DNA from 2 places in the Aeromonas sp. FDAARGOS 1416 genome. Region 2 is predicted to be linked to the other one. Evidence: riboswitches for the same ligand, from Rfam matches in the RefSeq annotation. Region 2 holds a riboswitch; the other holds the start of a gene.

Region 1 (14,355 bases), 290 kb from region 2:
GATGATGTGGAGTTCTCCTGCGAGGATGCGGGCCGCACGCCGATCGATAACCTCTGCCGCATGGTGGAGGCCGCCATCAAGGCTGGCGCCCGCACCATCAATATCCCGGACACCGTGGGCTATACGGTACCGACCGAGTTCTCCGGCATCATCCACACCCTGTTCAACCGGGTGCCCAACATCGACAAGGCCATCATCTCGGTCCACTGCCACGACGATCTGGGGCTCTCGGTGGCCAACTCCATCGGCGCGGTGCAGATGGGAGCCCGACAGATCGAGTGCACCATCAACGGCATCGGCGAGCGGGCGGGCAACTGCTCGCTGGAAGAGGTGGCGATGATCCTCAAAACCCGCGCCGACCTGCTCGGGGTGCAAACCAATATCCGCCACAACGAAATTCATCGCACCAGCACCCTCGTCAGCCAGCTGTGCAATATGCCGGTGCAGCCCAACAAGGCGATCGTCGGGGCCAACGCCTTTTCCCACAGCTCCGGCATCCATCAGGATGGAGTACTCAAGGCGAAAAATACCTACGAAATCATCACTCCCGAGAGCATCGGCCTGACCCAGAACAACCTCAACATGACCTCCCGCTCCGGCCGCCACGTCATCAAGCACCGGATGGAGTCCATGGGCTACGCCGAGAGCAGCTACGACCTCGACCACCTCTACGGCAAGTTCCTGACCCTGGCCGACAAGAAGGGGCAGGTATTCGACTACGACCTCGAAGCGCTGGCCTTCTTCAGCCAGATCCACGAAGAGCCCGAGCACTTCAAGCTGGAGTACCTCGGGGTCCAGAGCGGCAGCTCGGTGCTGGCCACCGCCTCGGTCAAATTGAAGGTGGGTCAGGATCTGATTTGCGAAGCGGCCACCGGCAACGGCCCGGTGGATGCAGTCTACCAGTGCATCAACCGCATCACCGGCTATGAGATACGCATCGACAAATATGCCCTCAAGAGCAAGGGCGAAGGGGAAGATGCCCTCGGTCAGGTCGATATCGTCGCCGAGTACAAAGGGCGCAAATTCCACGGCATGGGACTGGCCACCGACATCATCGAATCCTCGGCCCACGCCCTGCTCCATGTGATCAACAGCATCTGGCGCGCCGATCAGGTGGCCGAACAGATGGAACGCAATAACAGCATCAAATCAGAAACCGTCTGAGCCGAACTCGATACCAAACAGACGGAATGGAATGACAGCATCAAATCGGAAACCGTCTGAGCAGGACTCGCAGCCACACAGACGGCATGGAATGACAACATCGGGACGGGGAGCGTCTGAACCGGGAACCGCGCGCAGCGTCGGGGAAACCGGACAGAGGGATCTCAAAGACAATATCAGGATGGAGAGTGTATGAGCAGTTATCGGATCGCAGTATTGCCGGGTGACGGCATTGGCCCTGAAGTGATGGCCGAGGCCATCAAGGTGCTGGAGAAGGTGCAGGCCAGGTTCGGCCTCGCCTTCGAGTATGATCGCCATGACGTGGGCGGTATCGCCATCGACAACCACGGTACCCCGCTGCCGCAAAGTACCATCGCGGGTTGTGAAACGGCCGATGCCGTGCTGTTCGGCTCGGTAGGCGGCCCGAAATGGGAACATCTGCCCCCCAACGATCAGCCGGAACGTGGCGCCCTGCTGCCCCTGCGCGCCCACTTCAAGCTGTTCTGCAACCTGCGCCCGGCCCGTATCTACACCGGTCTGGAGCAGTTCTCCCCGCTGCGCGCCGATATCTCCGATCGCGGTTTTGACATCGCCTGTGTGCGTGAGCTGACCGGCGGCATCTACTTCGGCCAGCCCAAGGGGCGCGAGGGAGAAGGGGCGAACGAGAAGGCGTTCGACACCGAGGTGTACCATCGCTTCGAGATTGAGCGCATCGCCAAGATTGCGTTCGAATCGGCTCGCGTGCGCCGTGGCAAGGTCACCTCCATCGACAAGGCCAACGTGCTCGCCTCTTCCATTCTGTGGCGCGAGGTGGTGACGCAAGTCGCCAAGTCCTATCCGGACGTAACCCTCAACCATATGTATATCGACAACGCCACCATGCAGCTCATCAAGGATCCGTCCCAGTTCGATGTGCTGCTCTGCTCCAACCTGTTCGGTGACATCCTCTCCGACGAGTGCGCCATGATCACCGGTTCCATGGGGCTGCTCCCCTCCGCCAGCCTCAACGAATCGGGTTTCGGCCTGTTCGAACCGGCCGGTGGTTCGGCCCCGGATATCGCCAGCAAGGGTATTGCGAATCCCATTGCCCAGATCCTCTCCGCCGCCCTGATGCTGCGCTACAGCTTAGGGATGGAGGCTGCCGCCCAGGCCATTGAGCAGGCCGTGGCCCAGACCCTGGCCGAGGGTTACTTCACCGCCGACCTGCATCAGGCCAGCGCCCGCCATCCGGTGCAGAGCACGTCCGAGATGGGTAGCCAGATCGCCGCCCGGATCTGAGCCGCATAACAGATAACAAGGAAGAGAGAAGCAATGGCCAAGACCCTCTATCAAAAAGTATTCGACGCCCACGTGGTACGGGAAGTGGAAGGGGAAACGCCCCTCATCTACATCGACCGCCATCTGGTACATGAAGTGACCAGCCCGCAGGCATTCGACGGCCTGCGCGCCATGAACCGCCAGCTGCGCCGCCCGGATCTGACCTGGGCCACTATGGATCACAACGTCTCCACCACCACCAAGGACATCGCGGCCTCCGGCGAGATGGCCCGCATCCAGATGGAGACTCTGGCCGACAACTGCAAAGAGTTCGGGGTTCGCCTCTACGATCTCAACCACCAATATCAGGGGATCGTCCATGTGATGGGCCCCGAGCTCGGCATCACCTTGCCCGGCACAACCATCGTCTGCGGCGACTCCCACACCGCCACTCATGGCGCCTTCGGCTCGCTGGCGTTCGGCATCGGCACTTCCGAAGTGGAACATGTGATGGCGACCCAGACCCTGAAACAGGGCCGAGCCAAGACCATGCGCATTTCGGTCAACGGCAAGCTGGCCGAGGGCATCAGTGCCAAGGACGTTGTGCTGGCCATTATCGGCAAGGTCGGCCATGCCGGTGGTACCGGCTATGTGGTGGAGTTCGCTGGCGAGGCCATTGCGGGCCTCTCCATGGAAGGGCGGATGACGGTGTGCAACATGGCCATCGAGCTGGGTGCCAAGGCGGGGATGATTGCCCCCGACCAGACCACCATCGACTACATCCGTGGCAAGGAGTTCGCCCCCAAAGGCGAGGCGCTTGAGCGGGCCATCGCCTACTGGCAGAGCCTCAAGAGCGATGAAGGCGCCCACTTCGATGCCGAAGTGGTGCTGGACGCTGCCGATATCGCCCCGCAGGTCACCTGGGGTACCAACCCGGGCCAGGTGATTGCCGTCAATGAGCCGATTCCGGCACCGGAATCCTTCAGCGATCTGATGGAGCAGCAGTCCGCCCGCAAGGCTCTCGCCTACATGGACTTGCAACCGGGCCAGAAGCTCTCCGATGTCGCCATCGACAAGGTATTCATCGGCTCATGCACCAACAGCCGCATCGAGGATCTGCGTGCCGCCGCCGCCATCGCCCGCGGTCGAAAGGTCGCCGCTGGCGTGCAGGCGCTGGTGGTGCCTGGCTCAGAGCAGGTGAAGGCGCAGGCCGAAGCCGAGGGTCTGGACAAGATCTTCATCGAGGCCGGTTTTGAGTGGCGCCTGCCCGGCTGCTCCATGTGTCTGGCGATGAACAACGACCGGCTGCAACCGGGGGAGCGCTGCGCCTCCACCAGCAACCGCAACTTCGAAGGGCGTCAGGGCCGCGCCGGCCGCACCCATCTGGTGAGCCCGGCCATGGCCGCCGCTGCCGCCGTCACCGGCCGCTTCGCCGACATTCGCGCACTGTAAGAGGACATTTCGATGACAGGATTCAAACAGCACAAAGGGATCGTCGTCCCCCTCGACAGCGCCAACGTCGACACCGACGCCATCATTCCCAAGCAGTTTTTGCAGAAGGTCAACCGCATCGGTTTCGGCAAGCATCTGTTCCATGACTGGCGCTTTCTGGACGATGCCGGCCAGCAGCCCAACCCCGAGTTTGTACTGAACCAGCCGCAATTCGCCGGTGCCAGCATTCTGCTGGCCCGCGAGAACTTCGGCTGCGGGTCGAGCCGCGAGCACGCCCCCTGGGCGCTGGCCGACTACGGCTTCAAGACCATCATAGCCCCGAGCTTTGCCGACATTTTCTACGGCAACGCCATCAACAATGGCATGGTGCCGGTGCGCCTAAAGGAGGAGGAGGTTGACGCCCTGTTCCAGCTGGTCGCCGCCAAGCCGGGCATCGAGATCGAGGTGGATCTGGAAGCCAATCAGGTGCGCGCAGGTAGCCTCTGCTTCGGTTTCGAGATCGATGAATTCCGCCGTTACTGTCTGCTCAACGGCTTGGATGCCATCGGTCTGACCCTGCAGCACGAGGCCGCCATCAGCGCCTTTGAGGCGAAGCAGCCGAGCTGGATTTAACGCGCCAGTTGCAAAAAAACGAGTAGAATCAACAGGGAGCTTCGGCTCCCTGTTTTACTGTCCGCGAAGCTTCCCACTTTGGGCCACCGGAACTGGCCCGTGCCACAGGAAAGGATGATGAAGAGACCGATGGCAATCCCTCTGCTCTGTGCCCTGCTGCTTGCCCTGCCTGCGGGGGCCAGCCAAACCAGCTTCAACAACAGCCTCGGCCAGATCAGCGTCGGCTGGCAGGATAGCGAAGGCAAACCCCAACAGCTCACCTACCGGCTCGAACAGGGCAAGTTGCCGCCCCTTATCGCCTATCGTCCGGCGAGAATGCAGGAGGAGGTGTTGCAGGTGTTGCTGCGGGAGGTGCGCCAGAACTACCCCGAGGTGCAGTTCACCCTCGCTCGCCCCTCGCTGGAGCTGCATCTGAAAAGCCGCAATCAGGACAAGGCGCGCGAGGCGATGGCCTTTCTGCAGTCCAAGCGGAGCAAAGAGGAGCAGGCGTGGCTGACCAAACACTACTTCCAGTACTTCAACACCCCGGACGGACAGCTGGCGGTGAAGCAGGACCATGTGCGCATCGCGCTGGAGAGTCGCAGCGGGCTGGCTCCGCTGGCGGATCAACTCAAGCAGCAGGGCAGCACCGAAACGGAAGCGCGCCAGAAAACCGTGGCCCATATGCTCACCTTTATCCAGAGCATCCCCTATCAGCAGCTCGATAGCCTGAATGGAAGACAGGGCAAGGGCTTTCTCCCGCCCCGTCAGGTGCTGGAGCAGAACCGGGGGGACTGCGACAGCAAGGTAACCCTGATGGCCGCCATGCTGGCTCAGCTCTTTCCGGAGCTGAAACAGGCCATGGTGTTCGTCCCCGGCCATGCCCTGCTGGCCGTTGACCTGCCCGCCAAGCCGGGGGATGTGACCCTCAACTGGCAGGGGCAGAACTACCTGCTGCTCGAACCTACCGGTCCCGCCACCTTGCCTGCGGGCCAAATAGCATCGACCAGCAAAACGCTGGTCGATAGCAAGCAGTTGAGTGTGCAGCCGGTTCAGGAGAAAGGTTAATCCCCTCCTTCTGCCGATGGGGATAGCGGATTAACCCTGAGGCAGAAACTCTACCGCCAGCAGCAACCCGCGCTCCTCCTCCAGCACCCGGATAATACGGGCATGGGCTTCAAAGGGAGGCAACAGGTTGTTGTTGGTGGCAAGACTGATCCGGATGGGCTGATTGATGTCGAGCTGGTGTTCAGAGACCGCAATCCCCATGCCGTTGGCACTGAGATCCCGGCAGATCCCCTCCAGCACCAGCTGCTGCTGATAGACGGTGACCGGAGCATTGATGACCATGCGCGCAAAGGCACGCCTTTCCTTGGTATTGGTAAGCACGCGAACATCCTCTGTTGGGTGGGCGTCATCTCATGGGTATTGCACAATTGTGCTGGTCTACCCAAAAGAACGTTAATACAATGCGGTTCGTTTCTCAAACGGGGTGCGGTTTACCGCTGAGATTATACCCGTGTACCTGATCCAGATAATGCTGGCGGAGGAATTTGAGGCATGGCGCTCATTTTTTGCGCCCTCACCCGCTGGCACCTCGTTATGAACAAGTAATAGGGAGTGCCACCCATGAAGACCCTGCTGCTGGTCACCACCGGCCTGCTGTCGGCCAATGCGTTCGCCGCCGACACCCTCACCGTCTACACCTACAGCTCCTTCACTGCCGAGTGGGGTCCGGGGCCCAAGATCAAACAGGCCTTCGAGAAAGAGTGCGATTGCACCCTCAATCTGGTTCCCCTCGAAGATGGGGTCGCCATCCTCAACAGGCTGCGGCTGGAGGGCAACCACAGCAAGGCCGATCTGGTGCTGGGGCTTGACGATGCCCTCATCAGCGAAGCCAAACAGAGCGGCCTGTTTGCCCCCCATCCCGCCAAGCTGGATGGCATCAAGGTGCCGGGTGGCTGGCAGGATGACACCTTCGTCCCCTACGACTACGGCTACTTCGCCTTCGTCTATGACAAAGACAAACTCAAGCAGCCGCCCAAGAGCCTGGAAGAGCTGGTGGAGCGCCCCGACCTCAAGGTGATCTATCAGGATCCCCGCACCTCCACCCCGGGGCAGGGGTTGATGCTGTGGATGAAGTCTGTCTACGGCGACAAGGCGCCTGCCGCCTGGGCCAAGCTTGCCAGAAAGACGGTCACCGTCACCAAGGGGTGGTCAGAGGCCTATGGCATGTTCCTCGATGGTGAAGCGGACATGGTGCTCTCCTACACCACCTCTCCGGCCTATCACCTGATTGCCGAGAGCAAGCCCCAGTATCAGGCTGCCGCCTTCGAAGAGGGTCACTACCGTCAGGTAGAAGTGGCCGCCAAGCTGAAGAGCGCCAAACAGGAGAAGCTGGCTGACCAGTTCCTGCAATTTATGGTGAGCCCCGCCTTCCAGAACGAGATCCCGACCGGCAACTGGATGTATCCCGTTATCGACACTCCGCTGCCCAAGGGCTTCGAGCAGATGATCACCGTAGCCAAGCCGCTCGCCTTCAGCAGCGATGAGGTGGCCGCCAATCGCAAAGGGTGGATCCGCGAGTGGCTGCAAGCCGTCACCCAGTGAGCCGTTATCTGAAACCACAGGCTCGTCCCCTCTGGTGGCTGCCGGGCAGTGCAGCCACCCTGTTGATCCTGCTGTTATCCCTCGGGCCGCTCGCGGCCCTGCTGTGGCAGGCCGGTTCGCTGGCACCCCGCACCCTGCTCGCAGATCCTTATCTGCGTCATGTGCTGGGCTTCAGTCTGGGGCAGGCACTGCTCTCCACCCTGCTCAGTCTCGGGCTCGCCATTCCGGTGGCCCGCGCGCTGGCACGGCGCCGTTTTATTGGCCGAACCCTGCTGATCAAGCTGTTCGGTCTCTCGCTGGTACTGCCGGTCATCATCGCCATCTTCGGCATAGTAGCGGTACACGGTAAGCAAGGGTGGCTACCGCAACTGTTGCGCTCACTGGGGCTGGATCCCGGCAATTATCTCTACGGCCTGTTCGGTATCCTGCTGGCCCACGTCTTCTTCAATATGCCGCTGGCGGCACGCCTGATGCTGCAGAGCATAGAGAGCATCCCCGAATCGAGCTGGCGCCTTGCCAGCCAGCTCGGCATGCGCTCATCCCACATCTTCCGGCTGCTGGAGTGGCCGCTTATTCGCGGCATATTGCCGGGGCTGGCCAGCCTCATCTTCATGCTCTGCTTCACCAGCTTCACTACCGTACTGGCGCTGGGGGGCGGGCCGAAATCGACCACCCTGGAGGTGGCCGTCTATCAGGCGCTGCGCTTTGACTTCGATCTCGCCACCGCGGGCGGATTGGCGCTGGTGCAGCTCATCCTGACCGCCGCCCTGCTCGCCCTGCAGCACAAGCTGCAGAGCACCCCGGCCAGCAGGGTGACTCCCCGTCGCCCCTGTCTGCGGCCGGATCGCCATCAGCCGGGAGCGGCCGTGGTGGATCTCCTCTCGCTCTGTATCGGGCTCACCATCTTTCTGCCACCACTGCTGGCTATCGTGGTGGCCGGCCTTCACCCCGGCCTGCTGATGGCGCTCACTTCCAGCAAGCTGTGGCAGGCGAGCGGCCAGTCGCTGCTGATTGCGCTGGCGGCAGGCACACTGGCGACCCTGCTCGGCAGCGGCCTGCTGCTCACCAGCCGTCACCTCAAGGTGCGCACCCGCCAGCGACGGGCTGCCGCCCTGTGGGAGGCCAGCGGTTCGATGATCCTGATGATCCCGGCGGTGGTGCTCTCCACCGGTCTCTTCATCCTGTTTATGCCTTTTGCCGACGTGTTCGCCCTCGGCCCCTGGCTGGTGGTGCTGGTCAACGCCCTGATGGCGCTACCCTACGTGCTGCGCACCCTCTCCGCCCCCATGCAGCTGGTGGTGCGCCAATACGACCGGCTGGCGGATAGCCTGGGGGTACGCGGCCTGCATCGCCTGCGACTGGTGGAGTGGCCGCTGCTGCGCCGCCCGCTGGCACTGGCGATGGCGCTGTCGATGATCCTCTCGCTGGGGGATCTTGGCGCCATCGCCATGTTTGGCAGTCAGGAGCTTACCACCCTGCCCTGGCTGCTCTATCAACAGCTCGGCAGCTATCGGCTGACCGAAGCAGCCGCCACCGCCCTGCTGCTGCTGACACTCTGTTTCTCCCTGTTCTGGCTGGTGGAACGGGGGCTTGGAGGAAAACATGCTGAACATTGATACGCTTGCGACCAGCTACCCGGACTGGCGCGTCAGCTTCAGCGCGACCTTGCCCAAGGGGGAGATCACCGCGCTGATCGGCCCAAGCGGCGCGGGCAAGTCGACCCTGCTCGGGATGATCGCCGGCTTCGTGCCGGTGGAATCAGGCCGCCTCAGTTTCGATGGTGAAGACCTGCTGCCACTGGGCCCCGCCGAGCGACCGGTCACCACCCTGTTTCAGGATCACAACCTGTTCCTCCACCTGTCGGTGTTCGACAATATCGCCATCGGCTTGCACCCGGGCCTGCGCCTGAGTGCCGCCCAGCGTGCACAGGTAAACGAGGCGGCCGGGCGGGTTGGTCTTGGCGAGATGCTAAGCCGCCTGCCTGAACAGCTCTCCGGCGGCCAACAGCAGCGGGTCGGGCTGGCCCGCGCGCTGGTGCGAGGCAAGCCGCTGCTGCTGCTGGATGAACCCTTCTCGGCCCTCGATCCCGCCCTGCGCCGGGAGATGCTGGCCGAAGTGGCACGCCTCGCCTGCGAGCAGGGCATTACCGTACTGATGGTCTCCCACAATCCGGAAGATGCCCAGCTGATTGCCGATCAGGTGCTGTTTGTCGACGAGGGGCGCATCGCCCTGCAAGGCAAGCCGGATATTCTGCAAAATAGCGACCACCCGGGGCTGCTGCGCTACCTTGGCCAATAGCCCTTGGGAGTAAAGACTGCGCCATGATCAAAAAAGGAGGCCGATTGGCCTCCCTTTGTATCTGGAAATATTCAGTTTAATCAGAGGTTTTCCTCGGCGAACGAAGCCAGTCGGCTGCGCACCACGCCATTGAGGAAGATGTTGGCACTGCCGTCGAAATCCTTGAAACGCTCGACGATGTAGGTGAGCCCCGAAGTCACCGGGCTCAGGTAGTTGGAGTCGATCTGGGCCAGGTTACCGGAGCAGACGATCTTGGTGCCCTCGCCGCAGCGGGTGATGATGGTCTTGATCTGGGATGCGGTCAGGTTCTGGCACTCATCCAGCAGCACGAAGGTGTTCTGGATGCTGCGCCCGCGCATAAAGTTGACCGATTTGAACTGGATGTTGGCCTTCTCCATGATGTAGCTGAGCGAGCCGCTCATGTTCTCGTCCTGCTTGTGCAGCACCTCCAGGGTGTCAGTCACCGCCGCCAGCCAGGGCATCATCTTCTCCTCCTCTGTGCCGGGCAGGAAGCCGATGCTTTCGGCAATTTCCGGGGTATTCCGGGTGACGATCACCTTCTCGTAAATGCCCTTCTCAATCACCAACTCCAGCGCAGCAGCCATGGCCAGCAAGGTTTTGCCGCAACCCGCCGGGCCGGTCAGGATCACCAGATCGATGTGCGGATCGAGCAGTGCATCCAGCGCCATCCCCTGATAGACATTCTTGGGATGGACACCCCACGCCTTGCGAGACATCAGTCGCTCGCGGCCCAGATCCTTGATGCGGATCTTGCTGCCATCGTGGCTGAGCACCCGGGCGGCGAAGAAATTCTCTTCATCCACCAGATACTGGTTTACATGAACCCCTTCCAGCAGATTGGCATCGATCACATGGATGGTGTCGCGGCCATGGGTCTCGCTCTCGCACTCGCCAACCCGCTCCCAGAAGCTGCCGGGCACCACCTGAAAGCCTTTGGCCAGCAGGCGGATATCATCGATCAGCTGGTCACTACGGTAATCTTCAACGTGAGCAAGCCCGGCCCCCTTGGCCTTGAGGCGCATGTTGATGTCTTTGGTGACCAGCACCACCTGACGCTTCAACTCATGCTTTTGCAGATAGAGGGCCGCGTTGATGATGCGGTTGTCGGCCTCCTTGTCGGTAAACACCTCGGCATCCTGCGGCAGATGGTGATCGCTGAAGATGCAGATATTGCCGCTCGCTTCGCCAGCCAGCGGAACACCTTGGGTGATCTGATCCGGGGTTGCATCGCGGAACACATCTTCCAGCGCACGAATGGCCACCCGCGCGTCGCGGCTGACATCCTTGTTGCGATCCTTGATGTTATCGAGCTCTTCCAGCACCGTCATGGGGATGAGCACGTCGTGCTCTTTGAAGGAGTAGATAGCGAGGGGTTCGTGAAGCAGAACGTTGGTATCCAGGATAAACAGCTTTCGGTCCGTATTGTCCATAAGCATCCTCCTTGGCACTGAAGGGCCACGTGTGTGAATCTCAGATGTCATTGAAACCACACGGCCGTGACAGTTTTATTACCCTCAACGCTACGCCCGATTTTACTATCGCGCAACAAATCACTTGGCCGCCTGATTTGATTGCGTATAAAAACAGCAACAAAAAGACCGGCACTGTGGCCGGTCTTTTCTCTATCGTTCAACTACTTGGGCATGTTTGTCAGCCGCACTTGGAGTCGCCACAGTTGAGGCAGGTCATGCAACCATCCTTCAGCACCAGCGCCTTGGTGTGGCACTTGTAGCAGAGCGCCGCATTGGCCGGGAAACCACTGCCCGCCTGTTGCTCTTCGGCCTCCTGAGCGGCTTTCAACTCGGCCTGCTTCTCGGCCAGAAATGCCTGCTGATGCTCGTCCAACCCCGGCGCCTTGAGCATGCCTATCTCGGTGAGATGGCTCTCGATCACGTTGCCAATTTCGGCGATCAGCGACGGCACATACTTGCCCTTGTTCCAGTAGCCGCCCTTGGGATCGAATACGGAACGCAGCTCCTCCACCAGGAAGGTGACATCCCCCCCCTTGCGGAATACCGCCGAGATAATGCGGGTCAGCGCCACGATCCACTGATAGTGCTCCAGGCTCTTGGAGTTGATGAAAATCTCGAACGGACGGCGAGTTTCGTGAACCGTGCCCTCGTTGAGAATGATGTCGTTGATGGTGATGAACAGCGAGTGCTCGGAGACATGCTCCGGCGTCTTCAACTTGTAGGTGGTGCCCATCAGCCGCTCCGGGCGCAGCACGGTTTCGTGCATATGCACTACGTCATCCTGCACAGAGAGATCTTCTTGCGGTTCATCCTTGGTACGCACCTTGTAGGCGACGATTTTCTTGTCGATCTTCTTGACCATAATATCGTTCTCAGAATTTACCGTAATAGCCTTCTTTCAAGGCGTCGTAGAGGTTGGCGGCCGTATGCAGCTCGCCATCGTATTCGATCTCTTCGTTCCCCTTGACGGAGATGACGGAGCCATCCTCCAGGGTGAAATCGTACAGGGTGTTCTCCAGATCCTTCTCCTTCACCAGCACGCCCTGGAAGGCCTCCGGGTTGAAACGGAAGGTAGTGCAGCCCTTGAGACCAGAGTCCGAGGCATACATGTAGATGTCCTTGAACTGCTCGAACGGGAAATCGGTCGGCACGTTGGCAGTCTTGGAGATGGAGGAGTCGATCCAGCGCTGGGCCGCCGCCTGAATGTCCACGTGCTGGGCCGGGGTGATGTCATCAGCAGTAATGAAGTAGTCCGGCAGACGGCTCGCCTCATCATCGGCATAGGGCATGGCGGCCGGATTCACCAGCTCGCGATAGGCCAGCAGCTCGAAGGAGTAGACATCCACGCTCTCCTTGCTCTTCTTGCCCGGCTTGATGACGTTGCGGCTGTAGTGGTGGGCAAAGCTCGGCTCGATGCCGTTGCTGGCGTTGTTGGCCAGAGACAGCGAGATGGTGCCGGTCGGCGCGATACTACTGTGATGGGTGAAACGCCCACCCACTTCGGCCAGCTCGGCGACCAGCGCAGGATCCACTTCGGCAACCTGCTGCATGTAGCGGCTGTAGCGCGCATGCAGCACCTTGCCCTTCACCTTGTCGCCCACCTTGATGCCATCAGCCGCCATTTCCGGGCGCAGACGCAGCATCTTGCCGGTCACTTCGAACTCCTGCTCCATGATGGGGGCTGGGCCCTTCTCCTTGGCAAGACGCAGGGACTCCTGCCAGCCGGTCATCGCCAGCTCCTGGGATACCTGCTCGGTAAAGGCTACGGATGCCGCAGAGCCGTACTTGATCTGCAGCATGGTGAGGGTCGAACCAAGACCCAGGAAACCCATGCCATGTCGGCGCTTGGCTGTGATCTCCTCGCGCTGTTTGGCCAGTGGCAGTTGGTTGATCTCCACCACGTTGTCGAGCATGCGAGTAAAGATGGCCACCACCTTGCGAAACGCCTGCCAATCGAATGCCGCGTTTTCAGTAAAAGGGTCGCGCACAAACTTGGTCAGATTGACCGAGCCCAGCAGACAGGCACCGTAGGGCGGCAACGGCTGCTCACCACAGGGGTTGGTCGCGCGGATCTCTTCACAGAACCAGTTGTTGTTCATCTGGTTGACCTTGTCGATCAGGATGAAGCCGGGCTCTGCATAGTCATAGGTGGAGGTCATGATGACATTCCACAGCTTGCGGGCTGGCAGGGTCTTGTAGACCTTGCAAGCGACCTGCCCCAACTCGTTGAATACAACCCCTTCCTTGTTGGGCCAGTCGGCCCATAGCACCTGAGCGGGATCGTCCAGCGCAATGCCATCCTGCTCCACCTCTTTAGCGGTGTAGGGGAAGATCAGCGACCAGGGGGCATCCTCTTTCACCGCCTTGACGAAATCTTCGGTGATGAGCAGGGAGAGGTTGAACTGACGCAGGCGGCCATCTTCACGCTTGGCCTGAATAAACTCGATCACATCGGGATGGCGGATATCCATGGTGCCCATCTGGGCGCCGCGACGGCCACCGGCTGACGAGACGGTGAAACACATCTTGTCGTAGATATCCATGAACGAGAGCGGGCCTGAGGTGTAAGCACCGGCACCGGAGACAAAAGCACCGCGTGGGCGCAAGGTCGAGAAGTCATATCCGATGCCGCAACCGGCTTTCAGGGTCAGACCGGCCTCGTGCACCTTGCCGAGGATATCGTCCATCGAATCTTCGATGGTGCCGGAAACAGTACAGTTGATGGTTGAAGTGGCAGGCTTGTGCTCAAACGCCCCAGCATTAGAGGTGATGCGGCCAGCCGGAATGGCCCCATTGCGCAGTGCCCACAGGAACGGCTCATACCAGGCCTCCGGTTCCAGCTCCTGCTCTGCCAACGCACGGGCTACCCGCTGGTAAGTCTCATCGATAGAGCTGTCGATGGGAGTGCCATACTTGCTCTTGAGGCGATACTTGCTATCCCAGATCTCGAGGGACGTTTCCTGCATGGGGATAAGGCGGGAGCCAAGCTCACTCTCCAGCACCGGGTTCGATTTAGCCATTTTCAATCAACCTTATGTGAATGCATCAACATCATGACAACAGCAGAAAACACAACTAATGGTGCCATCTAAAATTAATGGCACAACATATAGTACACCTGATGCCATGAGGGCGCCGATTCTAACCTAAAAAAATGCCCCGGCCAGCAGATTTCTGGGCCAGGGCACTTAACTGATTAATTTGCTGAGAGATTTAACACTCAGAGATAGATCAGGGCTTCTTGACGTAAACGGTCGGTGTTTCACCCGCCATATTCAGATAGAACTCGTAGACGCCATCGGCATCCGGTGAGAACTTCATGTCCTCATACTTGGAACAGGGGTTGACCGGCACAGCCTCACCACCCAGTACGGCAACACCATCACTCGGGCTCTTGTAGCCAAAGTTGGTACCGCAGCTCCAGCCTGAATCAGCAAACTTGAACTTGTAGGGGGCCCACTCTTTCTTGAGGGTGCCTTTGGCCATGTAG
Region 2 (14,355 bases):
TCCCTTTATGAGTCGGGTTTTTTTCAGTGGATCTGGCTGGAGGATCAGCTGCATCGCGGTGTGCTACCAGCCGGAGTCGATCAGTTCAACTCCCTGCAGGAGAAGCTGTACGGCGCCTTCGCGGCCCTTGGCAATCGTGGCCCTTTGCACTTCACCTGCGTGGGCGAGAACCTGGAAGACAGGGGGAACCTCGACTACCTCATCGATATCGCCTTGCAGGCTGGTTGTGATGCCCGTTTTGTGGATCTGGAGGATATCGGCGAGCTGCAGGGCCAGCTAGTGGATCTGGGCAACGAGCCGATCCACGAGATATTCAAGCTTTACCCTTGGGAGTTCATGGTGCGCGAGCCATTTGGCCAGACGCTGCTCACAAGCCAGACCCGCTTTATCGAGCCAGCCTGGAAGATGATTCTCTCCAACAAGGGGATGTTGCCCCTGTTGTGGCAGGCCTTTCCTGACCATCCCAACCTGCTGCCCGCTTTTTTTGATCCCGATCCCGCTAGTCAGATGGCGCCGGGTTGGGTACGTAAGCCTCTCTATTCACGAGAGGGGGCCAATATCGAGCTGATGGATTATCAGGGTATGCGCTTGCATGAGCCAGGCCCATACAACGACTCGGGTTATGTGCTTCAGGCCTTTCACCCCTTACCCTGCTTTGCTGGCAGTTACACCTTGATCGGCAGCTGGGTGGTCGGCGATGCGGCGGCTGGCATTGGCATTCGCGAGGATGCGACCCTGATCACCAAAGACAGCTCCCGTTTCCTGCCCCATATCATCCTCGACTAGCCGTAGACCCCAAGGGGAGCAAGAGGTCGACTTTGTTAACGGCTTGTGCTTTAGATTTTCCCCCTTATACTGGCGCCATCTTGTCGGAGTGCTGACCGTCGAACGACGCGAAGCTGAGACCGTTAATTCGGGATCCGTGGAACCTGATCAGGTTAAAACCTGCGAAGGGAACAAGGGTAACTTGCGGGTTACCGCGCCGGAGGAGGAACAAGCCTCTTCCGCTCATCGAAGGGATAACCCTTGATGGGTCAGGGCGCACAGGAGGGAGTCTGTCCCGTCCGGTTGTCCAGCACGTGGGGCGCCTTGCCCACAGCATGCAGAGAGCGGGAAGCGGCAGAACAGCAGCGCGGAGATCCATCCCGCGCGCACTCCCTCCCGACATAAACACCCCGCCGCAAGTTCATCTTCTCCTCGAACTCCAGACAAGCAAATACCCATAACTTCAACCAGTTAATGTGAGTTTTGCTATGTCTACTTCCGTATCTGATACCGCCAAATCCAGCCGCCGCGAGCAGCGTTCCAGCGCTCAGGCCTTTATCGACAGCCTCAAGGGGATGGCTCACCCCAACTCCCGCCGCATCTTTATCGAAGGCTCCCGCGCCGATATCCGGGTGCCCCTGCGGGAGATCCAGCTGGCCGACACCTTCGTCGGCGGCACCAAAGAGGCACCTCAGTTCGAGCACAACGAGCCGGTGCCTGTCTACGACACCTCGGGCCGTTACGGGGAGGAGGGGGTCGCCATCGACGTGCGCCGCGGCCTGCCGCGCCTGCGGGAGAACTGGGTGCTGGAGCGTGATGACACCGACGAGCTGCCGGGGCTCAGCTCCACCTTCACTCAGGAGCGGCTGGCCGACGAGGGGCTGGATCACCTGCGCTTCGAGCATCTGCCGAAACCGCGCCGTGCCAAGCCGGGTCGCCGGGTCACCCAGCTCCACTACGCCCGTGCCGGTATCGTCACTCCCGAGATGGAATTTATCGCCATTCGCGAGAACATGGGTCGCGAGCGGGTGCGCTCTGAACTGTTGCGCACCCAGCATCCGGGCCGCGATTTTGGTGCCCGCCTGCCCCAGAACATCACCCCCGAATTTGTGCGCGATGAGGTGGCCGCCGGTCGCGCCATCATCCCCAGCAATATCAACCACCCGGAAGCGGAGCCGATGATCATCGGCCGCAATTTTCTGGTGAAGATCAACGCCAACATCGGCAACTCGGCGGTCACCTCCAGCATCGAAGAGGAGGTGGAGAAGCTGGTCTGGTCGACCCGCTGGGGCGCCGACACCGTGATGGATCTCTCCACCGGTCGCTATATCCACGAGACCCGCGAGTGGATCCTGCGCAACAGCCCGGTGCCCATCGGTACCGTGCCCATCTATCAGGCGCTGGAGAAGACCAACGGCATCGCCGAAGACCTCACCTGGGAGCTGTTCCGCGACACCCTGCTGGAGCAGGCCGAGCAGGGGGTGGACTACTTCACCATCCACGCCGGCGTCCTGCTGCGCTTTGTGCCGATGACCGCCAAGCGCCTCACCGGCATCGTCTCGCGCGGCGGTAGCATCATGGCCAAGTGGTGCCTCTCCCACCACAAGGAGAACTTCCTCTACCAGCACTTCCGCGAGATCTGCGAGATCTGCGCCGCCTATGACGTGGCCCTGTCGCTGGGCGACGGTCTGCGCCCCGGCTCCGTCTATGACGCCAACGACGAGGCTCAGTTCGCCGAGCTGCGCACCCTGGGCGAGCTGACCAAGATCGCGTGGGAGTACGACGTGCAGGTGATGATCGAGGGGCCGGGCCATGTGCCGATGCACATGATCGAGCGCAACATGACCGAGCAGCTGGAGCACTGCCACGAGGCGCCTTTCTATACGCTGGGCCCGCTCACCACCGACATCGCGCCCGGTTACGATCACTTCACCTCCGGCATTGGCGCCGCGCTCATCGGCTGGTACGGCTGCGCCATGCTCTGCTACGTCACCCCCAAGGAGCATCTGGGGCTGCCCAACAAGGAGGATGTGAAGCAGGGGCTGATTACCTACAAGATCGCCGCCCACGCCGCGGATCTGGCCAAGGGTCACCCGGGCGCCCAGATCCGCGACAACGCCATGTCCAAGGCGCGCTTCGAGTTCCGCTGGGAGGATCAGTTCAATCTGGCCCTCGACCCCGACACCGCTCGTGCCTACCACGACGAGACCCTGCCGCAGGAGTCCGGCAAGGTGGCCCACTTCTGCTCCATGTGCGGGCCCAAGTTCTGCTCCATGAAGATCACTCAGGACGTGCGTGACTACGCAGCAAAGCTGGAGGCCGTTGAGATCAAGCTGGTCGGCATGGATGGCCAGCAGGAGCAGGTAGTGGCTCAGGTGGAGAGCGGCATGGCCCGCATGGCTGAGACCTTCAAGGAGACCGGTGGCGAGATCTACCATCAGACGGCAGCACTGAAACAGGCCGCAGGGGAGGAGGCGTGAGCAGCGCAAGCGGGGCTGTCAGCCCCGCCGATCTGTTGCCCATGACCGACTCGCTACCTGTGGTCTGGACCATCGCCGGTTCCGACTCCGGTGGCGGTGCCGGTATTCAGGCCGACTTACACACATTGCACGACCTTGGCGTGCACGGCTGCTCGGTCATCTCTGCCATCACTGCCCAGAACTCGGTGGCGGTGAAGATGGTCGACCCCGTGCTGATGCAGACCTTCACCGCCCAGATCGACGCCCTCGGCGTCGATCTGCCGCCCGCCGCCATCAAGATCGGTCTGCTGCCGACCCGGCTCCATGTGGAGGTACTGGCCCGCCGACTGGCGGCCATCGAGACCCCCTTCGTGGTCTACGACCCGGTGGCCATCGCCAGCAGCGGCACCCCGATGGCGGAGCCCAATATGCTGGAGGCGGTGCGCGAGCAGCTGTTGCCACGTTTGTCGCTCATCACCCCCAACGGCCCCGAACTGGAAGCCCTGACCGGACTGCCGGTCAGCAGCCCCGAACTGGTGCGCCTCGCCGCCCGCCGTCTGCGTGAACTCGGCGCCCGCGCCGTGCTGGTCAAGGGCGGCCATCTGGGTTGGAGCGGCGATCTCTGCCTCGATTACTACCAGGATGAGACCCGCGAATTCTGGCTGGCGGCGCCGCGCCTCGATACCCGCCACGGCCACGGCACCGGCTGCTGCTACGCCAGCGCCATCGCCGCCGTGGTGGCGCAGGACTACCCACTGGAGGACGCCATCACCCTGGCGCGGGCCTACCTGCAACAGGGGTTGGCGGCGGCGCAGGGGGTGGGCGCAGGCCCGGGCCCCATCGCCCATCTCGGCTGGCCCGCCGATCTTGCCCACTTCCCTCGCGCCGTGCTGGCGGGTTCAACACTCGATCACCGCTTCGGATTGTATGAGACAAGCAGTGCCCGCCTGCCGCAGGGTCCCTTTGCCGCAACCGAACACAACCTCGGCCTCTATCCGGTGGTCGATTCGGTCAAGTGGCTGCGTCGCCTGCTGGGGGCTGGGGTCAAGACCATCCAGCTGCGGATCAAGAATCTGCCCGCCGCTCAGGTGGCACCTGCCATTCGCGATGCGGTTGAGCTTGGTCGCCGTCATGGGGCGCGGCTCTTTATCAACGACTACTGGCAGCAGGCCATTGAGGCGGGCGCCTGGGGCGTGCATCTGGGACAGGAGGACATGGAGACCGCCGATCTCGCCGCCATTCAGGCGGCCGGGCTGCGCCTTGGCATCTCCACCCACGGCTACTTCGAGCTGATGCGGGCCCGCGAGCTGGCCCCCTCCTATATGGCGCTGGGTCATATCTTCCCGACCAACACCAAGGCGATGCCTTCGCGCCCGCAGGGGCTGGTGCGGCTGCATCGCTACCGCGCCCTGATGGCGGAGTGGCCGACGGTGGCCATCGGTGGCATCAGCGAGGAGCGGGTGGCGGCGGTCAAGGCAAGCGGGGTCGGCAGTATCGCGCTGGTCTCGGCCATCACGGCCAGCGACGACTGGCAGGGGGCGACCGAGCGGCTGCTTGCTGCCGTGGGGGCGGGGGATGAGCCGCGCTCGGCCACTGTTATACGGGAGGCAGAACATGCTCTCTGATGCCGCTTCTCTTAGTGACAAAGAGTATCTGCGATACGGCCGCCAGCTGATGCTGGCGGAAGTGGGTGAAGAAGGTCAGGCACGACTGAAAGATAAATCCGTGCTGATCGTGGGCTTGGGCGGGCTCGGCTCGCCGCTGGCCCTCTATCTGGCCGGGGCCGGGGTGGGCACCTTGTGGCTGGCCGATGGCGATACGGTCGATTCCAGCAACTTGCCGCGCCAGATCCTGTTCGATAGCGAGGCGGTCAACCACTCCAAGGCGGAGCTGGCCCGCGAGCGTTTGGCCGCCCACAACCCGCTGGTGGAGCTGATTGCCATCAACCAGCGGCTCGATGCCGCCAACCTGCCGGAGTTTGTGGCCGAGGTAGATCTGGTGATCGACTGCTGCGACAACCTCGCCACCCGCCAGGCCATCAACGCCGCCTGCGTGGCTCAGGACAAGCCCTGGATCTCCGCCGCCGCAGTGGGTTGGCAGGGGCAGCTGATGGCGCGTACCAGCAGCGATCACGCCTGCTACGCCTGCCTCTATCCGCTGGATACCAAGCTCGCCCAGAGCTGCGAGACCAGCGGCGTCACCGGCCCGCTGGTCGGAGTGATGGGCTCTTTGCAGGCGCTGGAGGCACTGAAACTGCTGCTCGGGATGCCGAGCCCGGTCGCCGGCACATTGCGCCGTTTCGATGCTTTGACCCATCAGTGGCAGACCCTCACTCTGGCTCCCGACCCCGATTGCCCGGTTTGCGGACAGCGCCGATGCCCGACACACGATAAGGAGATCACCCCATGACCCTCACCATTCGACTCAACGATAAAGCCCAGTCGCTGGCGGCAGGGCAGAGCGTGGCCGACCTGCTGGCGGCGCAAGACGTTAATCCACAGGGAGTGGCGGTAGCCCTAAATGGGGCCGTGCTGCCCCGTGGCCGCTGGGCCGAGACCCGTCTCAATGACGGGGACGAACTTCACCTCTTCACTGCCATTGCCGGAGGCTGACATGCTCAAGATTGCCGATCACACCTTCTCCTCGCGCCTCTTTACCGGCACCGGCAAGTTTGCCCGCCCGGAACTGATGGCCGCCGCCATCGAAGCGAGCGGCTCCCGGCTGGTCACCATGGCCATCAAGCGGCTCGAACCGGGCAAGGCCCACGACGATATCCTGAGCCCCTTGCTGCAACTCGGGGTCAAGCTGCTGCCCAACACCTCCGGCGCCAAGACCGCCGCCGAGGCGGTGTTTGCCGCCCATCTCGCCCGCGAGGCGCTGGGGACGAACTGGCTCAAGCTGGAGATCCACCCCGATCCTCGTTACCTCTTGCCCGATCCCATCGAGACGCTGAAAGCCGCCGAGCAGCTGGTGAAAGAGGGCTTTGTGGTGCTGCCCTACTGCGGCGCCGACCCCGTGCTCTGCAAGCGGCTGGAAGAGGTGGGCTGCGCCGCCGTGATGCCGCTCGGCGCCCCCATCGGCTCCAATCAGGGGCTGGTGACCCGGGAGTTTCTCGCCATCATCGTCGAGCAGGCCAATGTGCCTGTGGTGGTTGATGCGGGCATAGGTGCGCCGAGCCACGCTGCCGCCGCCTTTGAGCTGGGTGCCGATGCCGTGCTGGTCAACACTGCCATCGCGGTGAGCGGCGACCCGGTCGCCATGGGCCGCGCCTTTGCGCTGGCCTGCACCGCCGGTCGCAGCGCCTATGAGGCAGGTCTCGGCGCCCGCGCCCTGCAGGCCCAAGCCTCCAGCCCGCTCACCGATTTTCTGGGGGCGTTATGAGTCATGATGCTGGTGCGATGAGTGACTTCGAGCCTTTTGAACAACCCCAAGTGCGCCCGAGTGATAGCCCCCCTCTCGGCTCTTCACAAAATAAGGGAGAGGAGTTGGGGGTGAGGGCTAAGGAGCCTTCCTTTCTCGACCGCTGGCAAGAGCTTGATTGGGACGATATCGGCATGCAGATCCGCGCCAAAACTGCCGCCGACGTGGCGCGAGCGCTAAGCGCACCGCGCCGCACCCTGAGCGATTTTATGGCGCTGATCTCCCCAGCCGCCGAGGCGTATCTGCCGCAGATGGCGGCCGAGGCCGAGCGGCTCACCCGTCAGCGTTTTGGCAACACCATCGGCTTCTATGTGCCGCTCTATCTGTCGAACCTCTGCGCCAACGACTGCACCTACTGCGGCTTCTCCATGAGCAACCGCCTCAAGCGCAAGACCCTGAATGCAGAGGAGATAGAGCGCGAGTGTCTGGCCATCAAGGCGCGCGGTTTTGACAGCGTGCTGCTGGTGACCGGCGAGCACGAGCACAAGGTGGGGCTCGCCTATTTTCGCGAGGTGATGCCCATCATCCGCCGCCACTTCAGCACGGTGGGGATGGAGGTGCAGCCCCTCTCGCAGGCTGACTATGCCGAGCTGAAGAGCATCGGCCTCGACGCCGTTATGGTCTATCAGGAGACCTACCACGCCCCCACCTACGCCCGCCATCACCTGCGCGGCAACAAGCGGGACATCGCATGGCGCCTCGCCACACCGGATCGGCTGGGCCGCGCCGGTATCGACAAAATTGGCTTGGGGGCGCTGATTGGCCTCTCCTCGGACTGGCGCGCCGACAGCTACTTTGTCGCCGAGCACCTGAGCTGGCTTGAGCGCCACCACTGGCAGAGCCGCTATTCCCTCTCCTTCCCGCGCCTGCGCCCCTGCACCGGTGGGCTGGAGCCTGCCGTGGTCATGTCGGATCGCCAGCTGGCCCAGCTGATCTGCGCTTGGCGCCTCTTCTCGCCCACCCTGGACTTGTCCCTCTCCACCCGCGAGTCCGCCACCTTTCGCAACGGCGCGGTGCGCCTTGGCATCACCCAGATGTCGGCCGAATCGCGCACCCAACCGGGTGGCTATGCCGAGGGGGATAAAGAGGAGCTGGAGCAGTTCGCCATCCACGACGATCGCCCGGTCGGTGAAGTCGCCGCCGCTGTGCGGCAGGCGGGGTTGCAGCCGGTGTTTAAGGACTGGGAACCGTTTTTGGGGAGATAGAGGGTGATTTCACTTTGCCATACGCAGATCGGGGAGTGTGATGCCGAAACTCAATAGCTATTCGCGGTAAACGTTGGGCTTCGCAAGCTCAGCCGCAACCTACATCTGTGGTAGGTTGGTGCTGAGCGTAGCGAAGCCCAACAACATACGAGATGCTTGCTGCTGTTGTTTATGAGTTGCCAGCTGTTCTAATCAGATAAATTGGTTTCTTCATGCAATAAACGAGGCGCAATGAGAAATGAGGAACGTGAAAGCTATTAACCATCAGTAGAATATCTAGACTTATCATAAATATGCCATACAATACTCATAAGTTGGCAATTTTGGCATATATCATGATCAGACAGATTACCATAACTAACTTTCGCTCTATACGTAAAGAGACAATATCAACGGAAGAAATTACCACTCTGGTGGGTAAAAATGACGCAGGAAAATCAAATCTTCTTAGAGCATTGAATTTATTTTTTAATGGTAAGACTGATGCCGATGCTGACTATAATTTTCAATCTGATTTTAATATTAATGCTATTGTGCAGCAAAGGAAAGCGAAGGAAATTAAAGTCGAGTTAGTTCTTAAACTTCCGCGAAGTTATCGCAAGCCAGAGCAACCTGACACCGTATATTGGAGTAAAACATGGCGTGCGGATGGTTTTCACGCTGAAGTGCAACAGCACTGTGAAATTAAAAGTGGCGTCGTAGTAAACAAAAAGAATTTCCCTAAAAGAAGTAAAATACCTAGCCTGTTGAAAAGTATTAACTACATATATATACCAGCAATTAAAGATGCTAATTTTTTTCGAGACCTGCAAGGTAAGTTATACGATGTGCTAGCTATTTCATCTGAACAAGGATTGCACGCTTCAGCGAATAGTTTTGAGCAAGAGATCAATGAGCATATCAGTGAGTTGATGGGGGAGATTGATACTGTCTTCGCTAGTAGCAATAATGAAATAAAACTCCCTCAAAATTTAAGAAATATCTTTGGCGCCCTTGAGTTTAAAGCCGACAATATACCTTTAAGCCGCAGAGGTGATGGGATAAAAATCAGGCATATCCCCATGATGCTTTCATTTATTGCTCTGAAACAGCAAAGCATTGGCGCAAAAATAACTATCCGGCCTCAGATCTGGGGATTTGAAGAACCTGAAAATAATGTTGAATTCTCAACGTGCTTTGAACTTAATAACCAGTTAGTTGAGGCGGCGAAGAAGCATACGCAGATATTTATAACAACACACTCACCTGCTATATACTCACTTTCGTTTAACTCTTCATTGCCATCGGGTCTAAAGAGTATTAGCTATTATGTTGATAAAAAGGGACATGATACTAAGCTACAATCATGTAGTGAGTATGATCTTCACGGTAATACAGGATTTCTAAATCTTGTAACACCGTTAATTGAAGAGCATCGGAAAGTATGGCAAGAGAGAGAAGATGAATATAAGAGCACATTAGGTACTTTGTCATCTCAGTTGGCAGTATCTTCCAAGCCAAGATTATTTCTTGAGGGTGTTAGTGATCGTGTTGTAATTAATAGGGTTCTGCAGTATTTAAACAGGGCAGATGAAGTTTTTATTGATGTTCCAGATAATGCTTATAATAGTGCGAATGCTGCTAGTGATAGAGCTAAGGCATTTTATTTGCTTCAGAAACATGAGAAAGCAAAAATTTTAGGGCTTCTCCTTCTGGATGATGATGCAGCTGGTAAAGATGCAAAAACTCAATTAACAGAATTTTTTAAGGGACAACAATCACCCGTTAGTGCTGCAACCTATCCTCCACATGAAGCTCCTAAGCAACTTAAGGCTAAAGGTTATGTGTGGAGAGTGGAATTGGAACACCTCTATCCAGAGTGTATTTGGAGTTATGCATTAGAACAATCTTGGCTTGAAGAAATTCTTGATGAAGAGCAAAAGTTTACTGATGGTAAGCGCAAAGAGCTATTTAATAGTGGCATAAGCCCAATTACATATAAGGCTGATTTGTCAGGTTACCAGAGATTTATCGTTGATTATGCTTTCACACATCAAGGTAAGCGACATGTAAGTCAATACATTAAGAACATGAGTGATGATGAATTACTTTCAAAAGGTATTGTTGCGGCTTTCGAACCGGTGATTGAAATAATTGTTAAGAAGCTAAAGCTTTCACCTATTTCATTAGAAAGAACAACCGCTGAGAACTCAGAGCCGCCTCTTATCCTCACGAAAGCATAGCGGATGAATCATCTAGCTAGATGACAGAATATTTATTATTTTGTCCGTAACGTAGAGGATTACCGGATATAAGAGGTGACGGAGAGTGTGATTGCCTATCACCGTTCACCTCGGATAACGCTATATAATCTTCCTTACTACAGAAGTCAGCTGGAATAAGAGCATAGATATGAGCATCAAGAGGCTGGCCATGAAGAAAGATACGGTTCCTTGCCCGGCATTCAAAGGCGGCCCCTGCAGCGATGGCAACAGCTTCGCTGGCGTTGTTGCCAACCCCCATCACGATCTCCAGTCGAAATAGTCCCAACTGCTGAAAGCCAAAGTCACGGAGCAGGGCGACCGCTGGTTGATACCTGCGCCACCCAGCAATTGGCCGGTGGTGGCGCAGAAGATGCCCATGTCAAAGGCGCGTCCCGCCGCACAATCCTGCTCGCAGCTGGCAAACCACTCCAGTGCGCTCTCCCGGGTAAATGAAAGGGAGCACCAGCTCATCCATTTGCCGACCGTCTCGATGGATTCGTGGGCCGCGCGGACAAACTCGTCGGCATCGTCCGCTTTGAACGGGCGGATCACGATATTGGCGTTGGCAAGGCGTGGGAGTGTCATCACTTGTCCTGCTTTTTCAGAAAGTAACTGATATGCCCCGGCGGCATATCGGGCAGCTGGCCAAAGACCTCGTAACCCTGCTTCTGATAGAAGGGGAGGGCCTGAAAACTGGTGGTTTCCAAGTGGTAGTTGCTGATGCCCTTGCTTTGGGCGTACTGCTCCATGGCGCTGAGCAGGCGGCCGCCCCAGCCATCACGGCGGATGCTTTCGTCGATCCAGAGCCAGTCGACATGCAGCCAGCCCCACTTGATGTCGGCGATGATGCCGCCGTGTACCTTGCCCTCTTTATCTTTGATAAAGCTGGCGATCCGCTCGCGCCGAAGTTCGTACAGTTGAGGGCCTGCCTGGCTTACGTTGTAGCCCGAGAGACCAATACGAAGCGCTTCGATCTCATCGTCCTGAGGCGGTTGGGGTGGGGTGAGTTGCATAGTGCTTCCTGCTTGATGGTGGTTGTCTCTAACGGGTTGCCGCTTCCAGCGCGGCTATCTCACCGCCGCTGATAAGCGGCAGGTTGCGGCTGATCTGCTCCACCGGCCAGTCCCACCAGGCGATGGCATTGAGACGGGCGATGGTGTCGTCGTCGAAGCGGTAGCGGATCACCTTGGCGGGATTGCCGCCGACCACGGCGTAGGCGGGTACGTCACCGGTAACCACGGAGCGGGCGGCGATAATGGCGCCGTTGCCGACCTTTACTCCCGGCATGATCAGGGCGTCATAGCCAATCCAGACATCGTTGCCGATGACGGTATCGCCCTTGTAGGGGAGGCTGCCCGGGGCGGGTGCGGCATGCTCCCAGCCGTTGCCGAAGATAAAGAAGGGGTAGGTGGAGAAGCCGGAGGTCTGGTGGTTGGCGCCGTTCATGATGAACTTCACCCCGCGGGCGATGGCGCAGAACTTGCCGATGATCAGCTTGTCGCCGATGAAGGGGAAGTGGTAGAGGACGTTGCGCTCGAAGCCCGCCGAATCCTCCGGGTCGTCGTAATAGGTGTAGTCACCCACCTCGATATTGGGCCCCTTGATGGTGTTCTTGATAAAGCACACCTGGGGAAAGCCGTTCATGGGGTGGGGATTGGCGGGATCGGGTCCGTGCATCTGGTCTCCTTGGATGGGCCGGGCTAGAGCGCCGGGAAGTAGCAGGCGCTCATGTCGATGGGGTGATCGGGGCAATTGGGTAGATAGAATTGCCAGCCCGCATCGGAGAAAGCGCGCAGTTCGGTTTCGACAAACTTGATGGCGAGGCTCAGGGCCTGCAGGCTGTCGATGCCGTAGATAAAGGTCTTGTCGCTCAGCCCCGCCAGCTTCACCTTGCAACGCCAGTCACCGCTGGCGGACTTGGGATCCGGCTCGGGGGCCTTGATGGCGATCTTGAGGGTGAGCTGTTCCCCTTCGGTGCTGATGGCGTCGAAGCGGGCGGTAACGATGGCGTTTTTCATCTGGCGATTCCTTTTCCGTGGTACAGCCCCTGCGGTTGCGGGTGGCTGGCGTTCCTGATGGCTGATGAGGTGAAAACTGGACTCAGGACGGCCAGCGTAAATGAACTTGTGAGTTGAAACAACGGGATATGCGCGACCGGGGGAGGGGGCTTTCGCCGCCGTGAGCGAGCGCAGTGGCGGGAGTAGCAACGCGCTGGCCACCTGTGGTGGCCGAGAGGCTGGCAGGCTGCTAGATGTAAAGGATTGTTGGCTGTGGCCGCAGATTTTTCTGCGCTGCCGATGAGGGTGCGTGAGTCCTCTTGAGGCAGAATATCTCCCCCCTGTTTGACGCTGAAGTACAGGAGTCTCCGTGGCGCTTTCGGTAACCCAGCTTTATGAAGTGATGGCCCAGCTGCCAGATCCCGTCTTTATCCTCAGTGAAGATGGCTATTACGTGGAATATATCGGCGGCATGGAGCAGCAATCCTACCACGATGGCAATCCGCTGGCGGGCAAGCAGCTGGCCGATGTGCTGCCACCCGAGATGGCCATGTGGGTCAAGGCGCAGGTGGCCGAGTCACTGGCAAGCGGTCAGGTGCGGGTGGTGGAGTATGAGCTCTCCGCCGCCGAGGTGGGGGGGATTAATGCCGCCGCCGGGCCGCAAGGGATACAGCGTTTCGAGGGCAAGATTGCGCCGCTGCCCTCCCTCTATGACGGCAAGCGGGCGGTGGCCTGGGTGACCCGCAATATCACCCGCCAGTACGAGTTGCAGCAGCGACTGCTGCGCCAGAGTGAAACCGACCAGCTGACCGGCCTCTACAACCGCCGGTTCTTCTTTGAGCACTGCCAGCCGTTGCGGGCAGGGGAGGCCCCCTGTGGTCTTATCATGCTCGACATCGATCACTTCAAGCAGCTCAACGATCGTTACGGCCATCAGCAGGGAGATCGGGCCTTGCAGCGCTTTAGTTGTTGTATCGATGCCCTGTTGCGGGCGGATGACCTCTTTGTGCGCAGCGGTGGCGAGGAGTTTCTGATCCTGCTGCCGCGGATCGATGAAGCCGGTTTGCAGCAGATGGCGGAGCAGATCCGTGCCGCCGTCGAAGCGCTGCCTGCCGATCCGGTCGCCATCACGGTCAGTCTGGGCACAACCCTGGTGCAGCCGGAGGAGGAGATCAATCAGGCGCTGGCTCGGGCCGACGAGTGGCTCTATCGGGCCAAGCGGGCAGGCCGTAACCGGGTGGCGCACTGCCCGGCAGGTTAAGAGTGCCACCCCGGTCGCTGTCGGAAATAGCCTGCGCTTTTACCCTGAATAAATTGGCTGACATCACTGTCAATTAGTAGAAAAGTTGGCCGTATTATTTAACTCATATTCCACAGCTTAAGGTGTTAATATTATCGGCCTGATCGCTGGTCTTATTTATGTTGTTGGGCAACAGCATGAGGTTTTATCGGTATGTTATCAAACAGGTTTGAATCGGGTTTTGGGTGACGAATGTGATACATCCTGTTGTCTTTTGAAACATTCCGATTCAAACAGTCATGAATTATTAACCTTGACCCGGATTGCGATTTCAACGATGGTAGCGTGGCAGCTCCGTTTCTCTCCGGTGGCCCTGTTGGCCGCTGGCGGCGTTGTTTTTTCATGTGCAGGGCGATATGCAACGACATATCTCCAGCCTGTTATTCGGGCTAATAAAAATAATGATGACAGATTAATAAGGTATATATTGCAATGAGTGTTTCTATTGCTGAAAAGAGTAACCCTGTTTCAAAATTGAAATGGGAGAAAAGCGATTCGGTATGGACCATGGGCCTATATGCCACTGCTGTCGGTGCCGGTACGTTATTTCTCCCTATTACTGTTGGCAGTAATTCTCCGGTTATTTTGCTATTTATTTTATTGCTGGCTTTTCCGCTCTCTTATTATTCCCACCGGGCATTGAGCCGCTTTGTGCTCTCCAGCTCCCATCGGGAAGGGGATATCACCCATGTGGTGGAGGAGCACTTCGGTGCCAAGGCGGGCAAGCTGCTGATGCTGGTCTATCTGATGGCCTTCTACCCCATCATTCTGGTCTACAGCATCTCCATCACCAACGCGATCCAGAGCTTTGTGGTTCACCAGCTGGGGGATGCCGAGATCCCGCGCGGTCTGCTGGTATTGGGGGTGATGTTGGGTCTGCATCTGGTGCTGCTGGCGGGCAAGCAGATCGTGGTATCGGCAATCAGCGTGCTGGCACTGCCGATGGTTGCCTTTCTGATTGGCCTC

What was found. A riboswitch is a leader RNA that binds a small molecule or an ion and turns the genes downstream of it on or off. The one in region 2 is predicted to bind thiamine pyrophosphate.
Region 1: it holds a riboswitch for thiamine pyrophosphate, as region 2 does, so the genes downstream of both, thiB (thiamine ABC transporter substrate binding subunit) here and thiC (phosphomethylpyrimidine synthase ThiC) in region 2, are expected to answer to the same signal.

What each region holds. Positions count from the first base shown of each region.
Region 1 covers NZ_CP077301.1:4,462,640-4,476,994, reverse strand. The annotation lists gene leuA (2-isopropylmalate synthase) at 1-1,164, shown strand, start outside; gene leuB (3-isopropylmalate dehydrogenase) at 1,357-2,442, shown strand; gene leuC (3-isopropylmalate dehydratase large subunit) at 2,476-3,873, shown strand; gene leuD (3-isopropylmalate dehydratase small subunit) at 3,886-4,485, shown strand; gene I6L46_RS20440 (transglutaminase domain-containing protein) at 4,603-5,532, shown strand; gene I6L46_RS20435 (PilZ domain-containing protein) at 5,563-5,853, opposite strand; TPP riboswitch at 5,943-6,033, shown strand; gene thiB (thiamine ABC transporter substrate binding subunit) at 6,094-7,074, shown strand; gene thiP (thiamine/thiamine pyrophosphate ABC transporter permease) at 7,071-8,690, shown strand; gene thiQ (thiamine ABC transporter ATP-binding protein) at 8,677-9,372, shown strand; gene I6L46_RS20415 (PhoH family protein) at 9,453-10,823, opposite strand; gene I6L46_RS20410 (NrdJb) at 11,044-11,727, opposite strand; gene I6L46_RS20405 (adenosylcobalamin-dependent ribonucleoside-diphosphate reductase) at 11,738-13,885, opposite strand; gene I6L46_RS20400 (pullulanase) at 14,097-14,355, opposite strand, start outside.
Region 2 covers NZ_CP077301.1:4,171,129-4,185,483, forward strand. The annotation lists gene I6L46_RS19005 (glutathionylspermidine synthase family protein) at 1-786, shown strand, start outside; TPP riboswitch at 861-973, shown strand; gene thiC (phosphomethylpyrimidine synthase ThiC) at 1,254-3,245, shown strand; gene thiE (thiamine phosphate synthase) at 3,242-4,849, shown strand; gene I6L46_RS19020 (HesA/MoeB/ThiF family protein) at 4,839-5,633, shown strand; gene thiS (sulfur carrier protein ThiS) at 5,630-5,836, shown strand; gene I6L46_RS19030 (thiazole synthase) at 5,838-6,605, shown strand; gene thiH (2-iminoacetate synthase ThiH) at 6,623-7,849, shown strand; gene I6L46_RS19040 (ATP-dependent endonuclease) at 8,185-10,071, shown strand; partial or broken gene I6L46_RS19045 (GNAT family N-acetyltransferase) at 10,220-10,677, opposite strand; gene I6L46_RS19050 (GNAT family N-acetyltransferase) at 10,677-11,105, opposite strand; gene I6L46_RS19055 (Vat family streptogramin A O-acetyltransferase) at 11,134-11,769, opposite strand; gene I6L46_RS19060 (hypothetical protein) at 11,793-12,110, opposite strand; gene I6L46_RS19065 (sensor domain-containing diguanylate cyclase) at 12,460-13,350, shown strand; gene I6L46_RS19070 (amino acid permease) at 13,822-14,355, shown strand, end outside.